DNA from 4 places in the Neobacillus sp. FW104-15D2 genome. Region 1 is predicted to be linked to each of the others. Evidence: riboswitches for the same ligand, from Rfam matches in the RefSeq annotation. Region 1 holds a riboswitch; each other region holds the start of a gene.
The links. Region 1 has a riboswitch for thiamine pyrophosphate ahead of thiT (energy-coupled thiamine transporter ThiT). Riboswitches for the same ligand answer to the same signal wherever they lie in the genome.

Region 1 (4,999 bases):
TAGTATTATTCCAATATAATTTTTACAATATTTTTTATTTTCTGTAAATTAAAGGTATTTTTACCATTTCTATAGAATTATATAAATCGAGTGAAAAATGAATGATCATTCAGTTTTTCTCAACAAAAAAACAAAGGGGGTATTATGAATTGAATGTTTTTAGCTTATTTTGGAGTGAATTAGCTAAACTTGCGGTAAAAAAAGGGGTTTTACTGTCTGTTATAGCTGCTCTGCTGATCCCTGTTGTGTACGGTGGAATTCTTCTCTCTCCTACATGGAGTCCGTATGACAATCTTTCTAACCTGCCAGTAGCAGTTGTAAACAACGATGAAGGTGCTATGTCAGGAGATGAGAAAATTAATGTAGGAAATGACCTGGTTGCTGATCTGAAAAAAGGCAAGGATTTGCGCTGGGAATTTGTTGATTCAGACGAAGCTCGATCCGGACTTGATAATTTTAAGTATTATATGATTATTGAAATCCCAAAGGATTTTTCTAAGAGAGTAACCACTGTACTTGAACCAAACCCAAAAAACCTGGAGCTTAAATTTACTCAAAATGAAGGTCTTAATTTTATGGCTGCACAGGTAACCAAAACTGCAACAGAAAGTATCCGCGAACAGCTTGCTAATAAAATTACCGAGAAATACGTAAAGAATATTTTTGCAAATCTTGGTGATGTAGCAAATGGGTTTAAAACAGCTGCGGATGGTTCTTCTCAACTGCATGACGGAACGGTCCAGCTTCATGATGGAACTGGCCAGCTGCTGGATTCACTAACAGAAAAATCAGCCGATATTAAAAAACTTGCAGACGGTTCACAAGAACTTGAGGCAGGAACTGCGGAGATGGCTGGTTCTTTATCCTCTAAGCAAAGTGATATAACCAAACTTGCAAGTGGTTCCAAGGAATTAAAAAATGGAACTGGACTTCTCCTTTCCTCTTTAAACAGTAAATCAGGCGACATCACCCGCTTAGCTCAAGGATCTGCTGCTGCTAATGACGGGACAGGAAAATTGCTTGCTGCTCTAAAAGCTGGGCAGCCTGGCGTTCAGCAGCTCGCTGGAGGCGGGAAGAGCCTAGCAGAAAGTGCACCAGCTCTAAAAGCTGGCACTGAAGGGATTTTAAAAGGTTTAAATGACACCAAAAATGGACTCACTTTAGTAGTGAAGCCTAAAACCGAAGAACTATCGAAGGGTGTTACCGATCTAGTTGGGAGTGTCTCACTTACTGCAAAGGGACTCGATGGTTATGTTTCTTTAATCGAGAATTATATTTCAAACCCTACATCTGAAAATAAAGCACCTTATCTTTTCGCTATAGGTGAACTTAGAAAGATGTCTGACTACCTAAATTCACAAAAAACAAAAGACGATCTTTCTGCACTTACTGCTGGCGCAACCGCTTTACCAAAAGCATTTGAGCCTGGTGGAGTTCCTGGAAAGATACTTACACCTGTTGATGGTCTTAATGCTTTAATAGCAGGTCAGACGCAAATCAATGCAGGTGTTGCTGATTTAGCCGCTAAGGCTCCTGCTCTTCAAAAGGGCACAGCGGACCTTGCGACAGGCTGGAATACAATGATTGATCAAGTTACACTTCTCCACGGTGGCACTACTCAAATTGCCGATGGAACAAAGACCGTCCAAACAGGCTGGAGTGACATGACTGCAGGCGTAACGAAGCTTGATAATGGAGCCGCTCAGATTTCAGCCGGAAATGCATCGGTTGATAAAGGTTGGCATGATCTTTCTGCCGGTGCTGCACAAATTCATACAGGCATGGTTCAGGTCAGCGACGGAAATGCATCTGTTAACCAAGGATGGGGTGACCTAACAACAGGTGTTACTCAATTAAATGATGGAGCTGCCAAGCTTGATGACGGGTCGAACCAGCTCGCTTCCGGATTAAAAGATGGTGCACAAAAAACTAGTGCCATTAAAGCGGATGATCAAAATATCCAAATGTTTGCTTCACCTGTTAATCTGGCAGGAAGCACGATTCATAAGTATCCGCACTACCGGGATTCAACTGCACCGTATGTTTTATCTTTAGCTTTATTTGTTGGAATTCTGGTTTTATCATTATTTATTAATTTCAGAAGGCCTGAAGAAGTTTCCGCGCTCAGCTGGTTTGGAGCTAAGTTCTTAAATCTTTCGGTTCTTGCTGTAGGACAAGCTCTCCTATTATCACTAGTTGTCCTTGGCTTTTTAGGAATGGATGTAGATAACCCAGTGGCTTTCGTTTTATTTACCATAATTGTAAGTATCATTTTTTCAGGTATTATTTTATTTTTTGCATCATTGGGGAATGTCGGAAGATTCATGGCTCTTGCGTTCGTAGTATTACAGCTTTCTACAACTGGGGCTAACCTCCCAATCGAAATGCTGCCTGAAAATCTCCGTAACCTGAGCTCGTACCTTCCATTTACTTATACAATAGAAGGATTTAAGTCTATTATTTCACTTAATGACTCAGGTGCAGCTTTTGGAAACATGGCGATTTTGCTTGGCTTCTTTGTATTATTTATGTTGCTTTCAGCAGCTGTTTTCTTATTTAAGTCCAAGGAACATCCCCACCAAGCGGACATTGCGGTTTAAATTATTCTTTTAAATAAGTAAAAAAAAGCCCTCTTCCATATGGAATGAGGGCTTTTTTCAGCTTATTAATACTCTTTCTTAGCTGTACTATTGAGCATGGTTCTTGGTGCTGCGTTTATAACAAGAATCACCAAGATTGCACTGATAACAAAGCTAGCCAGCATATATGTGCCGTTATAAATTAATGAATAAAGTGCTACAGGCTGGCCTTTGGGTGCATACGAACCAAAGAATACAATCCCGGAAATAAAATGGCAGATAAACCTTAGCAGGCTTCCGATAAAAGCACCGACAACTGCAAGGGTCATCCACTGCCCTTTTCGATTCTGTGCCAATGACTGCTTTAAGCCAGCAGCAACTAATCCAGCAAGGCCCGCTGTTGCAAAAGCTAGAATATAATCAAGGAAGCCCTGAACAGGATGAACAACGGTCGAAAACCCTAAAATCAATTGAAGCAGTCCTAATAAAAAGCCAGTCAAAACCCCGCCTTTGGTTCCCCAGCGGTAGGCCATTAGAAAAATAGGAACCATCGCAATAGAAACAGATCCTCCCTGCGGCCAGATTCTAGAAAAAATAAAACCTGATGCCAGGTCCAGTAGATAAGCAAGTGCTGTAAAAACTGCTACCTCCACTAAAAACAATGTATTGCTTTTCTGATTCAAAACTTTTTCCCCCTTTTAATTTGGAGAGTGTCTTTCCCTATTACCTAATGCTCCGCATAAAAGTGGACTGCAAAAAGCAATCCAGGACGGTTGGGGACCCTGCATTGCCTATATCCTCAAACCACATCCCTACGCTAGCGTTAACTAACAGGTTCATAGGGTCAGAACTCGAACATTCACTCTCAGCCGCTTTTGCAGCTCCCCCTGTGGAAATATTAAATTTAATTCCTTTTCGAATATACTACTTTTTTTCATCTCCGACAAGGAAAAACATGGAATATGCAAAACATGGCCATTGGACGATTTTATTTAGAAGGAATTATGCTTCACCCTATCGAATTAATTCATCTAAAGCCCACTTTCATTTATCCCGATAGGAGGACCAACATGCTAACTCAAAAAAAAGAGGCTTTACTCAATTTTTTTAAAAGCCAGAAACAGCAGCTTTTATACGATTGGGACAAATCTATTATTGTTTCGGACAAGGATCCTTTTAGGGACAAAATACTTGCTAATGGCGAGTCCCTTTTCAATATGGTGTTAATGGTTTTTAAAATGACCCAGGACGAACTGTTGGAATACATAGAACATCTGGCTACAAGCGTATCTCTAGAGCGTGTAGAGGCAAATATCAATATCGGGGAATTTGTTTATAACGTTAATCTTGGCAGAAGTGTGCTTTACAGCTATCTTTCTAAAGCTGAACTGGACTGGAGCGACATGCAGGAATCAATCAATTTAATCAATTTCTGTTTTGACAAATTCCTTTACTTTGCTGTTTCCCACTATACCGAGGAAAAAAATAAAATTATAGAAGAAAAAACCAAGTTTATTGACTCTACACATCAGGACAGGCTTACCTTGCTTGGTCAAATGACATCAAGTTTTATTCATGAATTTCGCAATCCACTTACTTCCATTCAGGGATTTATTCAGCTGTTAAAATCAGATTTTCCCGATATGAAATATCTGGATATCATTTCGAACGAATTGGGACAATTGAATTTCCGCATTTCACAGTTTCTTCTTCTATCAAAAAAGGAACTGATTGGCAAAGAAAAGAGTTACTACAGTTTGAATACTTTAATTGAGGAAGTTTTAAACTTTCTCTATCCCAGTATTCTGGATGGGAAAGTGAAAATTGATAAAAAGTTGTCAGGTGACCCTCAGCTTTATGGATATGCGGATGAAATAAGGCAAGTATTCATTAATATCATCTTTAATGCCATTGATGTACTCGGCCACCAGAGCAGTGAGAATCCTTTAATTGGAATTGTATCGGAATCCCTGGATGAGACAAGCGTCAAAATAACAGTCTCAAATAATGGTCCGATGATACCCGAGGAAATACAAAAAACAATTTTCGAACCCTTTTTCACAACAAAAAAGTTGGGGACGGGGCTCGGACTATTTGTGTGCAAGGAAATTATTGAAAAACATAAGGGTGAAATTTATTGCAAATCCATGCCGAAGAATACATCCTTTTCTATTATCCTTCCAATAGCACTAAATACTTGATTAAAGGAGTTATTTTGTAATGTTTACCTTGAAAATTGATCAGGACATTGAACTTCAATTATTTCAGCTTCATGATTCACAAAAGTTGTATAGACTGGTAGATGAAAATAGAACCTATCTAAGGGAGTGGCTGCCTTGGGTGGATGGTATGACCTCCTCCTTCCAATATCATGGAATTATCCCAATGTGGCTTAAACAGTTCGCCGAAAATAATGGATT
Region 2 (4,999 bases), on a different contig from region 1:
GCATGGGTAGTATTTGTAAATGGTAATGTTAATAATGTAGCCAAGCTTGCTGATAAAACCATTAGTCCTTTTTTACGCAAATGAACCCTCTCCCGATAGCATAATAGTTTACGAGAGTTATTATATTATGCGAACAATAGATATATCAAGTAAAATATTGTTCGTATTTACGGTTGATTATAGAACGTGGTATTCATATTAATTACTTTTTAATTGTAAAATGCATATCTTTAGATTTTAATAGAAAGTAATTTATTAACGATTAAAAAACGAACGATTTGTTTGTTTGACAAATTATTGTTCGTTTATTATACTCAGTTTTGTGTTTTTGTGAAGCAAGGATCCTCCATTGTATTAAATGAATAAACTTGTTCCACTTTTGGCAAAATATTTCTATTCGATGGTTAATTTTTATATGCAGTGGAACGAAAGTAATGCTTGCTCTACATTAGAAAAACTTGGCATTCGCCAAGTCCCTTTGGCGGATGACCTAATTTTACTTATGCGTTCAGAATTTAGGGATATAAATTCTGATTAGCTAAAAAAAGCGGAGGTATAACAACATGAAAAAACAAAAACTGGGAGTGGCACTCTCACTGCTGCTGGCGGCTGGAACGCTTTTAGGCGGATGTGGAAAAAATGCCGACAACAACAAAAACAATGCAGGTGGAAAGAAAGGCTTTACGGTTGGAATGGTCACTGACATCGGCGGGGTTGACGACAAATCCTTCAATCAATCTGCTTGGGAAGGCTTGCAGGCATTTGGTAAAGCAAACAACCTGACTAAAGGCAGAAACGGATATGATTATCTGCAATCAACTTCGGATGCAGACTATGTTCCAAACCTAAATACACTAGCACGCCAAGGCTATGACCTGGTATATGGTATTGGTTTCTTAATGCAGGATGCAATTGATGAAATTGCAAAACAACAAAAGGATACTAAATTTGCGATTATCGATTCTGAGGTAAAAGAACCTAACGTAGCAAGCGTTCTTTTTAAGGAGCAGGAAGGGGCCTTCCTTGCAGGTGTCGCTGCAGCAATGACAACAAAGTCTAACCATGTCGGTTTCATTGGCGGTATGAAAAACGCCGTAATTGAACGTTTTGAAGCAGGTTTCATAGCAGGTGTCCATGCAGCAAAGCCTTCAGTAAAGGTTGACTCTCAATATGCTGGCGCTTTTGATAAAGCAGAACTTGGACAGTCTATTGCGTCTAAAATGTATGCAACGGGCGCAGATGTCATTTTCCACGCATCAGGCGGTACAGGCAATGGACTTTTTAAAGAAGCCAATGACTTAAAGAAAAAAGATCCTAAACGTGAAATCTGGGCAATTGGTGTTGACCGAGATCAGAGCAATATGGGTGAGGATGTGGTTCTGACTTCCGCTCTTAAACGTGTCGATGTAGCGGTACAAGATACGGCTAATAAAGCAAAGAACGGCAATTTCCCAGGAGGAAAAGATGTTCTTTATGGATTAAATGAAGGCGGCGTAGGATTAACACCAATTAACGCGAAGGCTGCCAATAAAGATGCAATTGATAAAGCTGTAAAAGATTGGACAGATAAAATCAAGTCTGGAGCGGTAAAAGTTCCCGGCACTCTGGCTGAATTGAAAACATTTAACGCAAAATAATATTGAAAAAGAAATAAGCGGGGGGCTAACCCGCTTTTTCATTTGTTATCGAGCAACAGAATTTATTAAATTTTTTATGCAGAACAGTGTGTTCTCTCTTATAAAGGAGTGTAATAAATGGAAAATGTTTTTGATTATGAGGATATTCAATTGATTCCGGCAAAAGCGATGGTTAATAGCCGGTCGGAGTGTGATACATCCGTTAATTTTGGTGGACGCACGTTTAAGCTCCCTGTAGTGCCTGCTAATATGCAGACGATTATAGACGAGAAGATTGCGATCTATTTAGCAGAAAATAATTATTTTTATATTATGCATCGTTTTTACCCGGAGAAGCGGTTGGATTTTGTAAAAGATATGAATTCTCGTGGGTTATATGCCTCGATTAGTGTTGGGGTGAAGGAAGAGGAATATAGATTCATCCAACAATTAGCAGAGGAAGGTCTATCACCTGAATACATTACTATTGATATTGCTCATGGACATTCTAATGCAGTAATCAATATGATTCAGCATATAAAGAAACTTCTTCCTTCAAGCTTTGTTATTGCAGGAAATGTCGGTACTCCTGAAGCAGTAAGAGAATTGGAAAATGCCGGTGCAGATGCAACGAAGGTAGGCATAGGACCAGGAAAGGTATGTATTACTAAAATAAAAACCGGTTTTGGAACAGGCGGCTGGCAATTAGCGGCCCTTAGATGGTGTGCAAAAGCGGCAAGCAAGCCGGTTATTGCAGACGGGGGCATCCGCACACATGGTGATATAGCGAAATCGATTCGGTTTGGAGCTTCTATGGTTATGATTGGCTCATTATTTGCCGGACATGAAGAGTCCCCAGGAGAAATGATCGAAAAAGACGGAAAGCTATGTAAAGAATACTTTGGATCGGCTTCCGAGTTTCAAAAGGGTCAAAGGAAAAATGTCGAAGGCAAAAAAATGTATGTTGAGTATAAAGGTTCTTTAAAGGATACCTTGAATGAAATGAAGGAGGATCTTCAATCGTCCATTTCCTATGCGGGGGGAAATAAGCTGTCAGCAATCCGTACTGTAGATTATGTTATTGTAAAGAATTCAATCTTTAATGGTGATAAAGTATATTAAATAGGGGTTAAACCTATTTTAATTGTGGTTAAAAATGGTTAATGCTGGTGGAAACTATATATCTACTCGCTCCATAGAGTAAATGAACTGCTGAGCAGCTGTCCAGTGCTGGATAGAAAAGAAATGTAAGTTAAAAACGATTTTCTTAGTACTTTACATTTTTTAATCGTGTGCTATAGTTTACTTTATTCCAACTTAATATTATGATCGAATTACACTAGGGGGGCCTTTGGCTGAGATAGAACATTGTTCTAGACCCTTTGAACCTGATCTGGATGATACCAGCGGAGGGAAGTGGAGCGAATCTTTATGTCAGCCTCATTTATTTTGACATTAACCTTCAAACCATTCATTTCTCTGGAAGTGGGTGGTTTTTTATTTTGTATTTTATTAAGGAGCGAAGAAAATGAAGGCTATATCCGGAGATTTATCTCAAAAAATTGCACACGAAGTGGAATCAAGACAAGAAGAATTAATGGAGCTTCTTACCAAATTAATTTCTTTCCCAACAGTAAGTCCGCCTGCCAGGAATACAAATGACATACAAGAATTTATTCAAGACTACTTAAAAGACCTGGGCTTTAAAACGGAAAAGTGGGATGTTTACCCAGGAGACCCTAATGTTGTTGGGATCTTAAAAGGAAAAGTTTCTGAGCAATATAATAGTTTAATCATAAATGGTCATGTGGATGTTGCAGAAGTAGGTGATGATAAAGAATGGAATAAATCTCCCTTTACTACCTATTTTAAAGACCAATATATTTATGGACGTGGTGTTGCCGACATGAAAGGTGGCATTGCAGCATCGCTATTTGCTTTTAAACTATTAAAAGCACTCGATATTACTCTTCAAGGTGACTTGCAATTTCAGTCAGTGATCGGGGAAGAAGTGGGTGAAGCGGGAACACTCGATTGTACAGAAAAGGGGTATACTGCTGACTATGCAGTAGTAGTCGATACAAGTGATTTACATATTCAAGGCCAAGGCGGGGTCATTACCGGCTGGATAACGATTCAAAGTAAAGAAACCTATCACGACGGTTTGCGCAGGAAAATGATTCATGCAGGTGGTGGCGTGAAGGGGGCTAGTGCGATTGAGAAAATGATGAAAATCATCTCTGGCCTTCAAGACCTGGAACGCCACTGGGCGATTACGAAAAGTTATGAGGGCTTTGAACCTGGTGTTAATACCATCAATCCTGCTGTGATTGAAGGTGGCAGGCATGCCGCATTTGTTGCTGATCGCTGCGCACTTTGGATTACGGTACATTTTTATCCGAATGAAGATTATGAAGAAGTTATCAAGGAAATTGAACAACATATTAATGCTGTAGCCGCTGCGGATCCGTGGTTAAGAGAAAATCCGCCAGAATTCAAATGGGGAGGAAAATCGATGATTGAGGATCGTGGAGAGATTTTTCCTTCCTTGGAAATTGATTCAGAGCACCCTGGGACGCTTCTTTTAGCCGATTCGTATGAAAAATTATTAATCCAAAAGCCAACAATAGGAATGTCACCTACAGTTACTGATGCTGGATGGCTAGGACGGGCCGGGATTCCGACTGTCATTTTTGGGCCAGGAAAATTAGAAGATGCACATTCTGTAAATGAAAAGGTGGAAGTTCGTCAATTACTAGATTTTACGAAAGTATTAGCCACATTTATTGCAGAGTGGTGCAACACTAGAAAGGAGGAATAAACAAATGAAATTTACAGACTTTCTTTTTGAAAAAGTAAATGAAATCTGGCAAAAAACTCACCAGCATCCTTTTGTGGTGGGGATGGGGACAGGAGATTTGCCTGTTGAATCGTTTATTCGGTACATGAAACAGGACTATGTCTTTTTAATCGACTATTCCAAGCTTTTTGCACTAGGTGCGGTCAAGGCAAAAGATATCGAGACGATGGCCGCTTTTGCAAAGCTGCTTCATGAGACATTGCATGGGGAAATGGATTTGCACCGCCAATATGCTGAACGATTTGGTATTACCAACCAACAGCTTGAGGAAACGAAGCCACTCCCAATGAATTTTGCCTATACGCGTTATATGCTATATGTGGCTCAGAATGGTTCTCTTGAAGAATTGATCTCTGCGCTGCTGCCTTGTATGTGGAGCTATTGGGAGATTGGCAAGATGCTTGCTGAAAAGTATCCAGGATCTAAAGAGCATCCTTTATATGGTGAATGGATCAAAATGTATTCATCAGATGAATTTGGTTCCTTGGCCACCTGGCTGATTGATTTGTTAGATCAATTGACT
Region 3 (4,999 bases), on a different contig from region 1:
TGGTACAACGGCTGTTTCGCAGTAGGTCCGACCAACAAATCGTTACCCTCGAGGAGGCAGTTGAGCTATGCAGGCTAAGAAGATAATTGTTACTTCAGCGGCACTCCTTATGGTTGCACTGCTCTTATATTTATCATTTAGCTTGCAAAGTCAGTATATATGGCTAAGCCTGGCCATTGTTGTCCTTTCAATGCTGCTGTTATTAATAAGGTTTGAAAAAAGAAAGGCAGAACCACGCGAACTGGTGTTGCTTGCTGTCCTCGCGGCTATTGCGGCTGTAGGCAGGGTTCCGTTTGCCAGTATTCCAAGTGTTCAGCCTACAACTTTTGTGATTATGATGTCAGGATTGGTTTTTGGTGCAGAGAGTGGCTTTATTATTGGGGCGGTCGCAGCACTTGCATCAAATATGATCCTTGGCCAGGGACCTTGGACACCCTGGCAGATGGCTGCCTGGGGACTTGTCGGTTTCTCCGCAGGCTTATTAAAGAACAGCCGATTAATGAACTGGACCTGGGGCAGGGTGGTCTTCGGAATTGTTTGGGGATTTTTATTTGGGTGGATTATGAATATTTGGGGTTACTTTTCCTTTACACAGGGAGGAAATCTCTTTGAATTAAAATCAATATTCACTTACTTTGCTGCCAGCGCTCTGTTTGATGCCATGCATGCTGCATCAAATGTCTTTTTTCTGGTTTTGTTTGGCAAGCCCTGGATGAAAATACTTACCAGGTTTAAAAGGAAATATGGGCTGATGGAATTTTGAGAAACGTAGTTAACCACTTTTCATAAATGATATCTTAACATCAAATTGATCCATAAAAAGGTTGAAATTGATGTTAAAATCAACTTAAGATCTCCCCTTCACGCAAAGGGAGTTTTTTCATCCTCTTGTCATCTTCAATGATTAGGTATATTCTGAAACAGAATTAAATATCGCGAAAAACTGCTAGGGGTGCCCAGGTATGGGCTGAGAGAAAAACACTCGTTTTTTAACCCTTTGGACCTGATCTGGATCATACCAGCGTAGGAAAGTAGTGAGAAACTGTTTTTTCTCTAACTTTTTTAAGCTAACCAGGTCCGATTGGGAACCTGGTTTTTTATTTGCGTAAAAAAATAAGGAGAGAATATCAATGGAACTAAATGAACAGCCCAACGAAGGTTTAACTAGCAGAATTGATGATAAATTGCCTCCTGCTAAAAGCTTTTTATATGGTCTCCAGCATGTCTTTGTTTCAAATGTCTGGCTTGACCCAATTTTTGTAGCGGCAATGATTGGTCTGCCGCTGACTTTATCCGCCAATATTGTAAACAGTATTTTTATTGCTGCAGGACTGGTAACGCTAATCCAGGCTACTAGACTAGTTCGGCTTCCAATCGTGCAGGGACCTTCCGCCGCTTTTGATTCGATTATGATTGCCGCGGGAAAGGCACATGGGCTTGCAGCAGCTAGTGGAGGAATCCTGTTAAGTGCTCTTATTGTTTTTATTTTGTCTATTACAGGATTAATTGGCCGCTTGAAAGCAATATTTACTCCTGTTATTTCGGGGACAGTTATTTTTGTTGTTGGTATTTCACTTTCAAGCTTTACGCTTTTTGAATTCCTTGGAGGGACACCGGGAATGGAAAGCTTTGCAAAGCCTTCGACACTTGCTATGTCTATACCAACAGCGGGTGTAGTTATTCTATTATCACTATTTGGCAAAGGAATGTGGAAGTCTTTTTCTTTCTTAATCGCTTTAGTAATTGGTGATATTATAGCGTCTCTTTTGGGGAAAACTAATTTTTCCATTATTGCTGACAAGAGTTGGTTTGGATTGCCGCACTTTCTTCCTTACGGTGCATTAACCTTTCATTGGAGCACTTTTATTACTTTCTTTGTTGCCTATATTGTAGCCGTTATTGAAGCAATGGGTGTATATCAGGCTTCTGCTGAAACACTGAAGGTCGATCTTGACTCCAAACGAATCCGAAATGGCTTTGCAGGTGAGGCAGCAGGTTCAATGCTTTCTTCATTAATTGGCGGATTTCCAACCACTGCTTATGCCCAAAATGTAGGTCTATTAAGGTTAACAGGGGTAGGGTCAAGATATCCAGTTATGTATGCAGGGGTAATATTTCTAATTCTAGGCCTTGTTCCGAAAGCTGGTGCTCTTTTGGCATTGACACCTGATGCCGTGGTAGGAGGCATCTTTTTACCCGCTGCAGCAAGTCTCATATTTACTGGAATTTCCTTGTTAGGTAAGATTGAAAAGTCCGAAAGAAATTATATGATTATAGGTTTATCCATATTACTTGCGATTTCACTGCCTGAATATTTTAAAGAGGCAAAAGGTGCCGTTGGGACGTTCCTTTCCAACAGCATAATGATTGCTGCCTTTACATCAATCATTTTGCAGTTCTTTCTTGTCAATATTCCTAATCGCATCAATAGAAACCATAAATAAAATTAAAGGGTTCTGGCCGACTAGTCCAGAACCCTTTATATATTAAAAAGGGGGAATAGACTTATGAAGACAATAGGATTAATTGGCGGGATGAGCTGGGAATCAACTAAGCATTATTATGAGCTGATAAATGAAAAGATAAAGGAAGAATTAGGTGGGCTTCATTCAGCAGAATGTATTTTATATTCCGTTGATTTTGAAGTAATAAAGGAACTTCAATTCGCGGGGGAATGGGAAAAGGCAGGGGAGATATTGAGTGCCACAGCTATAAAATTAGAAAATGCCGGTGCCGATTTTATTATACTTTGTACCAACACTATGCACATTTCAGCAGATGCAATCCTGCAGAAAATTACTATTCCTTTTTTACATATTGCTGACCCAACAGCTTATCAAATCAAATCAGAAGCCAAAAAGACCATCGGGCTGCTAGGCACAAATTTTACGATGGAGGAAGACTTTTATAAAGGAAGGCTGACTCAAAAGCATGGCTTGGAAGTTATTATTCCTGAAGAAGATGACCGAAAGGAAATCCATAGAATTATTTATGATGAGTTATGCTTGGGGGACATTAAGCTGGAATCCAAAGAGAAATATAAAAATATTATTAGTAAAATGGCCGAAAAAGGGGCAGAAGGCATTATTCTCGGATGCACTGAAATAGGGATGCTCATAAAGCCTGAAGATGTCACCCTTCCTCTTTATGATACCACGGCGCTTCATGCCTTCTATGCTGTGAAAAAGGCGTTAACTGAATAGATACAAGGGGAGAAAGCATAGAGATAGCTGGATTACTATCTTTTTATGCTGTCTTCTTTTTTTGTTGGGAATTCTCTATCAGACAAAATTCCAAAGAAATCCATGAAAATGTCTCATAGCCCACATCGATAATCCTTTGAGTGATAATCAAAATATCCCTTCCTCCATTATTAGAATTAGATTAATGCCAAATATTACGATAGACGAATCCAAAGGAAGAGAGTATAGTATTTAATGTTGTTTTGGGTTATATGAAATATTTTCTTAAGGGAAAATTAAGAATTATAAAATACTCTATTAGTTGTATGTTAAAAGTATTTTTTTAGTGTTTTACTGAGGAGGAACTTCCATGGATAGATTGTTACAATTAAATACAATTTTTATCAGTATTGTGATTGAAGCTATCCCTTTTATTATAATTGGTGCGTTTGTGTCAGCACTAATAGAAGTTTTCGTTTCTGAAAATACGATTATTCGAATCATGCCTAAAAATCGATTCTTATCTGTCATTACCGCTAGTTTAATAGGAGCATTATTCCCTGGCTGTGAATGCGGCATTGTTCCGATTACAGCCCGCTTAATAAAAAAGGGTATGGCGCCCTACTCTGCTATTTCATTCATGCTTTCGGCTCCTATTATTAATCCGATTGTTCTGTTTGCTACTTTTATTGCCTTCGGCGATAGCTGGACGATGGTATGGTATCGGGCAGGTCTTGCAATAGGCGTTTCGATTTTAGTCGGGATCATTCTATCTTTTTTCAGTAAAGGAAGCCCAATAAAAATCAATCACGATGAGCATATACACGATCATTCGCATCAAAATACCAAACAAAAATTGATTAGTGTTGTTACCCATACAATTGACGAGTTTTTAAGTGTAGGTAAATTTCTAGTCATGGGATCACTCATTGCTTCTGCTATGCAGGTTTATATCCCAACTAAGATTCTTGTTACATTAGGGCATACGAAAATAACAGCTTCATTAATCATGATGGCTTTAGCTTTTATTTTGTCCATCTGTTCAGAAGCGGATGCTTTTGTAGCTTCTTCGTTTAGAAATAGTTTTGCTCAAAGTTCAATCGTAGCTTTTTTAGTGTTCGGGGCAATGGTAGACATAAAGAATCTTTTAATGATGTTTGGTTCATTTAAACCGAAGTTTGTTATTCTTTTAATATCTTTAATTTCAACGTTGGTATTCATTGGTTCACTTCTTTTGTAAAGGATGATTGATAATGTTTCGAATCATTATTTTACTGCTTTTTACGAACTTATTTTTTATGCTGCACTCCACTGGAGACATTACAAAGTATATAAACATGAAATATTCCTTCCTTTCGTACAGTATGATTTTCGTTTTATTCTTTTTAACAATTGCTGAAGGAATACGCTGGTATTTTTCTGATAAAAAGAAGCAGGATGAACATGTTGAATGTGGCTGCAGTACCGGCCATTGCCATCATGATCACCAATCAAATAAAAATAAAGTAACAAAAGGAAAAAAGGTTAAAAGATTCTTATCTTATGCTATGGTTTTAATACCTGCCCTATCAGGCGTTCTTTTACCTGTTGCTACTCTTGATTCAAAGCTGGTTGATGCTAAAGGATTTCAATTTCCTGCTTTAGAGGATGGAAATGATAAGTATGGCATGCATCAGGTTCTCAACCCTGATATGAGCCAATTTATGGGGAAAGATGCTTTTTTGGATCTTGTTAGCAAAGAATCAAAATCCTATAAACCAAAAAACCATATAACACTTACGGATGAGGATTATTTAAAAGGGTTAGAAGTTATATAT
Region 4 (4,999 bases), on a different contig from region 1:
CCAATTAATTCAAACCACTCGGATTCCATATACAAAAACTCATTTTTATGCTGGCGGAAATAACTAATTGGAAGTTTAAGAAAATCTGCTGACTCCTCTGCTAAAAGGCTTTCGAGTTCCTTTTCGCTGCGTTCTATATAAGAACCTTTAAAACGGGCAGATGCATCCGCTAAGGAAAGCTTGTCCTCAAGTCCCTCGAACATACTGTTTTTTTTCAGGTACTCTTGTTCTTCTTTAAAAAGTATTGCCTGTCCCTTTTTTAACCTTTCAGCATATTGTTCCATTTGTGCTTTTAACATTGTTAATCTCCTCTATTTAAGAATGACATTAATAGTATGCCCTAATATTGGAATTAAGAAAAGCCGGAGGCAAATCAAAAAGGCCCTGGCAAACGCTGGGCCCACTCGCTTATATGTAAAAATATTATCTTCCCGCCTTTATTTCTTCTAGTTTTGCAGCGATTGCGGCGGTCATTTCTTCCCCTGTTTTAGGAACGGAGTTTTTCATGACTGCATTCATCATGGCTGCGATCGGACCTGCAGCCTTCATATCAAGGGAGCCAATCATTTTTGTTCGGCTTTTTCCCAGCGATTCAGCTTGAAAGTAACCTTCACCAGTGATATTTTCTGTGACTCCGTTTAGGGTAAATGTAACCTTCTCCGGCTCGATCCATTCTTTAATCGTAATCAAAAGAGTAACTTTTTTCTTAATGATTCCAATCTCCTGCTTGAACACCCATTCCGATTGGTGTTCACTTATTTTTTTATGAGTGATGTACCCTGGAACCAATGGTGCCCAATTGTCCATATCCTTCACAAAATTCCAGATTTCCCGAATGGGTAAATCCATAATGATTTCTGTTTTACCGCTCGGCATATTCTTTCCTCCTCACTCTTAAAACAAAAATAAATCTTCCTATATAGGAAGACCTATTCCAAAATATATGCTGTTTAGAGGTTTTTAGAAGGAAATTACTTTTCTTTAAGCGGGTCTTTCTCCTCGGACATTTCCATTCCATATGCAAGTCTGTTAGACACTGTATTCTTGTTTTGATTTGCATCAGGCATTGAACGAAGGAGCAATCGGTGGACAAAGTATTCCCCTGCTGTAATAATCACAGCTGAAATAATACTTCCCCATGCAATTTGCAAATAGCTGTCGAGAAGCACACTCCCAAAAATCCAAACAATCGTGTAAGAAAGTAGAAAATCTGCGATAAGAGCATTTTTATTTCCAACACGCTGCAGGAGTATCCTGTCTCCTGCAAAATAAGAAACCACTGTCATAAGCACGCTGAACGAAACGATATCTGTCAATGTCGCATTAAAAAACAAGTCCAGCCCTACCGCAAAAGCAACCAAACATGTAACAAATTTCATCATTATAGCCATTAAATTATTCATTTTTATTGCCTCCTCACCTATCATTTTAGGCAATAAAAAAAATTCCATTCATCCACCTTCAAACCTGCCGAAAAAACTACAAGAAAACATGTAAAATCACTATACCAAAGAAAACAAATGCCATGCCGTAATGAAATCTTCTTCTCTTTCCAGTGGCCTTTCGGTGTCTTAATAGACCACTATATAAAAGAACAGCCAGTATGATCAAAGACAAAACCCCGGTTTCTGTCTTCCATATCCAGAAATCTTCACGACGGGCATAAGCCATGATCACTGCATGGACACCGATCAGCAAGCTGGCAGTGGTAGCAATTGGAATGTGATATTTCATCATTTTTTTAGAGATTTTTGCAAGTTTAACTTTTACATCTCTAATCGTACTTTTTCTAATAAGCAAAAAAACAAAGTACATATTCAGGTTAATTAAATACAGCATAAAAGCGGCCTGAGCTATTATTTTTCCGATCAAAACATAGCTGCTGTCATAACCCTTTGAAAAGGCCCATACTGCTATTATCACCACGACTGTGACATTTACGGCGATCCATCTGGCTATCATCGGCAACCTCCCATTTTTCCTTTAAGCTATACTTCGGCTATGTTAAGATTAGTTTAACAATTGATTATAGGAAGTGCCAGATATGACTAAAAGCGTTGTCCTTACAGGATTTATGGGGTCAGGGAAAACAACGGTAGGCAAAATAGCTGCAAAAAAGCTTTCATGGCCGTTTATTGATGCCGACCATGAAATTGAACAGGAATTTGGGATGCCTGCAACAGAAATTTTTAAAACCCTGGGTGAAGCTGTATTTCGACAGGAGGAGAAAAATTTAATTACCAAGTTTTCTGCTAAGGAATCAACAGTTATCTCCTTAGGAGGCGGGGCTTTTTTACAAAGCGAAATTCGAGATGTCTGCATGGCTAACTGTACCGTAATATATCTCGATATATCCTGGGAAGTATGGAAAAACAGGATGCCTTTTCTAATTAGCACCCGGCCTGTTCTACAAGACCTGACTGTTCCGCAAATGGAAGAATTATATTACAAGCGGAAAGAGTTTTATACCCATTACCACTTCAGAATTAGCATGGATTCACTTGATGCTGAAGAAGCGGGCAGCAAAATTGCTGCTTTAATTAGAAAATAGGAATCTCCTCTCCTTTTTGGAAGGGCCTAATTTATTTTAAGGGGCAGTGACGGTTGGATTCCCGTTTTGCAATTAAGCACATAGAAAATTGGTTGGCTTTTCTGCCTTCCGGTTTTTGTGAGGCAATATGCCTGTTTTTATATCCCTTACAAAAACAATAACGAGAATTTTCCAAAAATTGCTTTACATACATTTTCACTAGGTCTATGATAAAAACAAATGAATAGCGGATTGACTACTAGGGGTGCCTATAATGGGCTGAGAGAAAAACTTTGTTTTTTAACCCTTTGGACCTGATCTGGTTTGTACCAGCGTGGGAAAGTAGCGGAGTATTTTTCTATTACTTACGTTGCCAGGTCCATAGTGGATCTGGCTTTTTATTTATATACTTTAGAGGAGGATTCTTATCATGCGAAAAACACAGAAACTAACAATTGCAGCAATGCTGGTAGCCATTGGGACACTAACAAGTAACGTTTTTTACATCCCGCTCGGTTTTGTAAAGGTATTTCCTATCCAGCATTTTATCAATGTGCTGTCGGCTGTCCTTTTAGGCCCTTTTTATGCTGTATTACAGGCTTTTTGTGTTTCTCTTTTGAGAAATCTTATGGGAACAGGGTCAGTCTTTGCCTTTCCGGGAAGCATGATTGGCGCTTTGCTTGCTGCAATTTTGTTTAGAAAAACAAATAAACTAATATTTGCTGTCTGCGGTGAGGTCATTGGAACAGGAATCCTGGGCGCGATGGCGTGCTATCCGATTTCAACACTTTTACTCGGACAAAAAGCTACCTTGTTCGGATTAATCCCTGCATTTATATCCAGCTCTTTTGTCGGAGCTGCGATTGGCTATATTCTTTTAAAGGTATTTATGAAAAGAACCATTTTTCAGCAGGATGTTTCAATTAAACAAGTAAAATAAAGGGCAAAAGGCTGTCCGGAATGCGGCCAGCCTTTTAAGTTTTTTAAGATTTGTTTTGTTGATTTCCTCTCCCGGCGGTCGCTTTCCGTGGGAGTCTCACGCACAAATTAAGGAATTTATCAGTAATGAGCTTTAACAGAGACTTTTTTAGGTGAATTTTATTAAAAATATAGTTTTTTAATGTCAAATTATGAATTTTTTCAAACTTTTGCCTGTACTCATTCATGTAATTCAAGAATTCTTTCGAGTAATGCACGAATTCCTCCAAGTTATGCCCGAATTCTCCCGAGTAATGCACGAATTCTCTCAAGTAATGCACGAATTCCAAAGGAAATGCCCGAGAATACCAAGGATTGCACAAGTTACAGCTAGAATGCACAACACCGATCAGTTATGCCAATCTCTGCCACCTCTACTTCAGGAACATGGGATTTTTTTTCACGTCCTGCCAGTACTCGGTTTGCTCGAGAGACCCTGCCATTTGATATAATAAATCCTCTCTTCCTCCTGCAGCCATGAATTGGACGCCTATGGGAAGGCCATCAGCGGTCATATGCAAAGGAACTGACATGGAGGGCTGGCCAGTTAGATTCGCAAGTTGGGTAAACGGTGTCCGTTTCAGGCTATTCTCGACAATGGTATCCACTATCCCCGCCTTCTTCACTAGCCCTCCAAGCCCAAATCGCCCAACCATACTGATCAGCCTTTTTTCAGAAGGGCTGGGATCAAGTTCACCAATCCTTGATGCAGGGAACGCAGTGGCAGGAGTAACATAAAAATCGTATTCCTCATGAAAGCTTTCCATTGCATATGATGCGATATCCCATTCCCGAAGGCTCAATACCCATTCTTCAGCAGAGGTTACTTTTCCAAGCAGCCCAAGCAGCCAGGTGGCTGGTTCAACATCCATCCGGGTTACCTTGCGGCCGATTGTTTCCTCCATGCCAGCCAGTGCGGCGGATACCTCACCAAAATACATAGTAATATAGCTTTTAGCAATCTTTTGACCATCAACCGGAGCATTCTTTTCTATTACTTCGTGACCCATTCCCTCAAGCAATCTAGCTGTCTTTAATACTGCCTCTTTGCATTCAGGGTGAACCTCAGTCCCAATCGGAGAAAGGACTGAAAAGGCGATTTTCATTGGGCGGTCAAACTCCTTATTCATTCTTTCCAGATAGGAATGCTCAAACGGCGGAGCATGGAAGGCAGCACCTTTTTCATGCCCTTTTAATAAATCAAGCATATAGGCACTATCACGGACTGTCCTGGTTAACACATGGTCGGCCGACGCCCCCTGCCAGTGCCTCCCTAGTCTTTTACCAACAGGGGTTCTTCCTCTGGACGGTTTTAATCCAAACAGCCCTGTAAAGGCAGCAGGAATCCGAATCGACCCTCCTCCATCATTTGCTCCTGCAATAGGTACCATTCCCGAGGCAACAGCCGCAGCTGATCCGCCGCTTGAACCTCCAGGTGTATGTTCCGTATTCCAGGGATTTCTTGACGGGCCGTAATGTACTGGCTCTGTA

Region 2: another riboswitch for thiamine pyrophosphate. It lies ahead of AC3WR0_RS21570 (acetylornithine deacetylase); the one in region 1 lies ahead of thiT (energy-coupled thiamine transporter ThiT).
Region 3: another riboswitch for thiamine pyrophosphate. It lies ahead of AC3WR0_RS03550 (solute carrier family 23 protein); the one in region 1 lies ahead of thiT (energy-coupled thiamine transporter ThiT).
Region 4: another riboswitch for thiamine pyrophosphate. It lies ahead of thiW (energy coupling factor transporter S component ThiW); the one in region 1 lies ahead of thiT (energy-coupled thiamine transporter ThiT).

Annotation. Positions count from the first base shown of each region.
Region 1 is NZ_JBYTCJ010000013.1:83,945-88,943, forward strand. Features, by position in the region: gene AC3WR0_RS12335 (YhgE/Pip family protein) at 150-2,600, shown strand; gene thiT (energy-coupled thiamine transporter ThiT) at 2,666-3,262, opposite strand; TPP riboswitch at 3,372-3,477, opposite strand; gene AC3WR0_RS12345 (histidine kinase N-terminal domain-containing protein) at 3,650-4,780, shown strand; gene AC3WR0_RS12350 (GNAT family N-acetyltransferase) at 4,800-4,999, shown strand, end outside.
Region 2 is NZ_JBYTCJ010000034.1:45,842-50,840, reverse strand. Features, by position in the region: gene AC3WR0_RS21585 (bifunctional metallophosphatase/5'-nucleotidase) at 1-62, opposite strand, end outside; gene AC3WR0_RS21580 (BMP family lipoprotein) at 564-1,637, shown strand; gene guaC (GMP reductase) at 1,755-2,738, shown strand; TPP riboswitch at 2,948-3,048, shown strand; gene AC3WR0_RS21570 (acetylornithine deacetylase) at 3,145-4,437, shown strand; gene tenA (thiaminase II) at 4,442-4,999, shown strand, end outside.
Region 3 is NZ_JBYTCJ010000003.1:34,852-39,850, reverse strand. Features, by position in the region: gene AC3WR0_RS03560 (ABC transporter ATP-binding protein) at 1-86, shown strand, start outside; gene AC3WR0_RS03555 (ECF transporter S component) at 68-763, shown strand; TPP riboswitch at 939-1,047, shown strand; gene AC3WR0_RS03550 (solute carrier family 23 protein) at 1,131-2,444, shown strand; gene AC3WR0_RS03545 (aspartate/glutamate racemase family protein) at 2,508-3,203, shown strand; gene AC3WR0_RS03540 (permease) at 3,553-4,422, shown strand; gene AC3WR0_RS03535 (TIGR03943 family putative permease subunit) at 4,436-4,999, shown strand, end outside.
Region 4 is NZ_JBYTCJ010000048.1:13,239-18,237, forward strand. Features, by position in the region: gene AC3WR0_RS24210 (branched-chain amino acid aminotransferase) at 1-299, opposite strand, end outside; gene AC3WR0_RS24215 (SRPBCC family protein) at 424-876, opposite strand; gene AC3WR0_RS24220 (YndM family protein) at 972-1,403, opposite strand; gene AC3WR0_RS24225 (hypothetical protein) at 1,480-1,962, opposite strand; gene AC3WR0_RS24230 (shikimate kinase) at 2,045-2,551, shown strand; TPP riboswitch at 2,782-2,888, shown strand; gene thiW (energy coupling factor transporter S component ThiW) at 2,961-3,470, shown strand; gene AC3WR0_RS24240 (amidase family protein) at 3,883-4,999, opposite strand, start outside.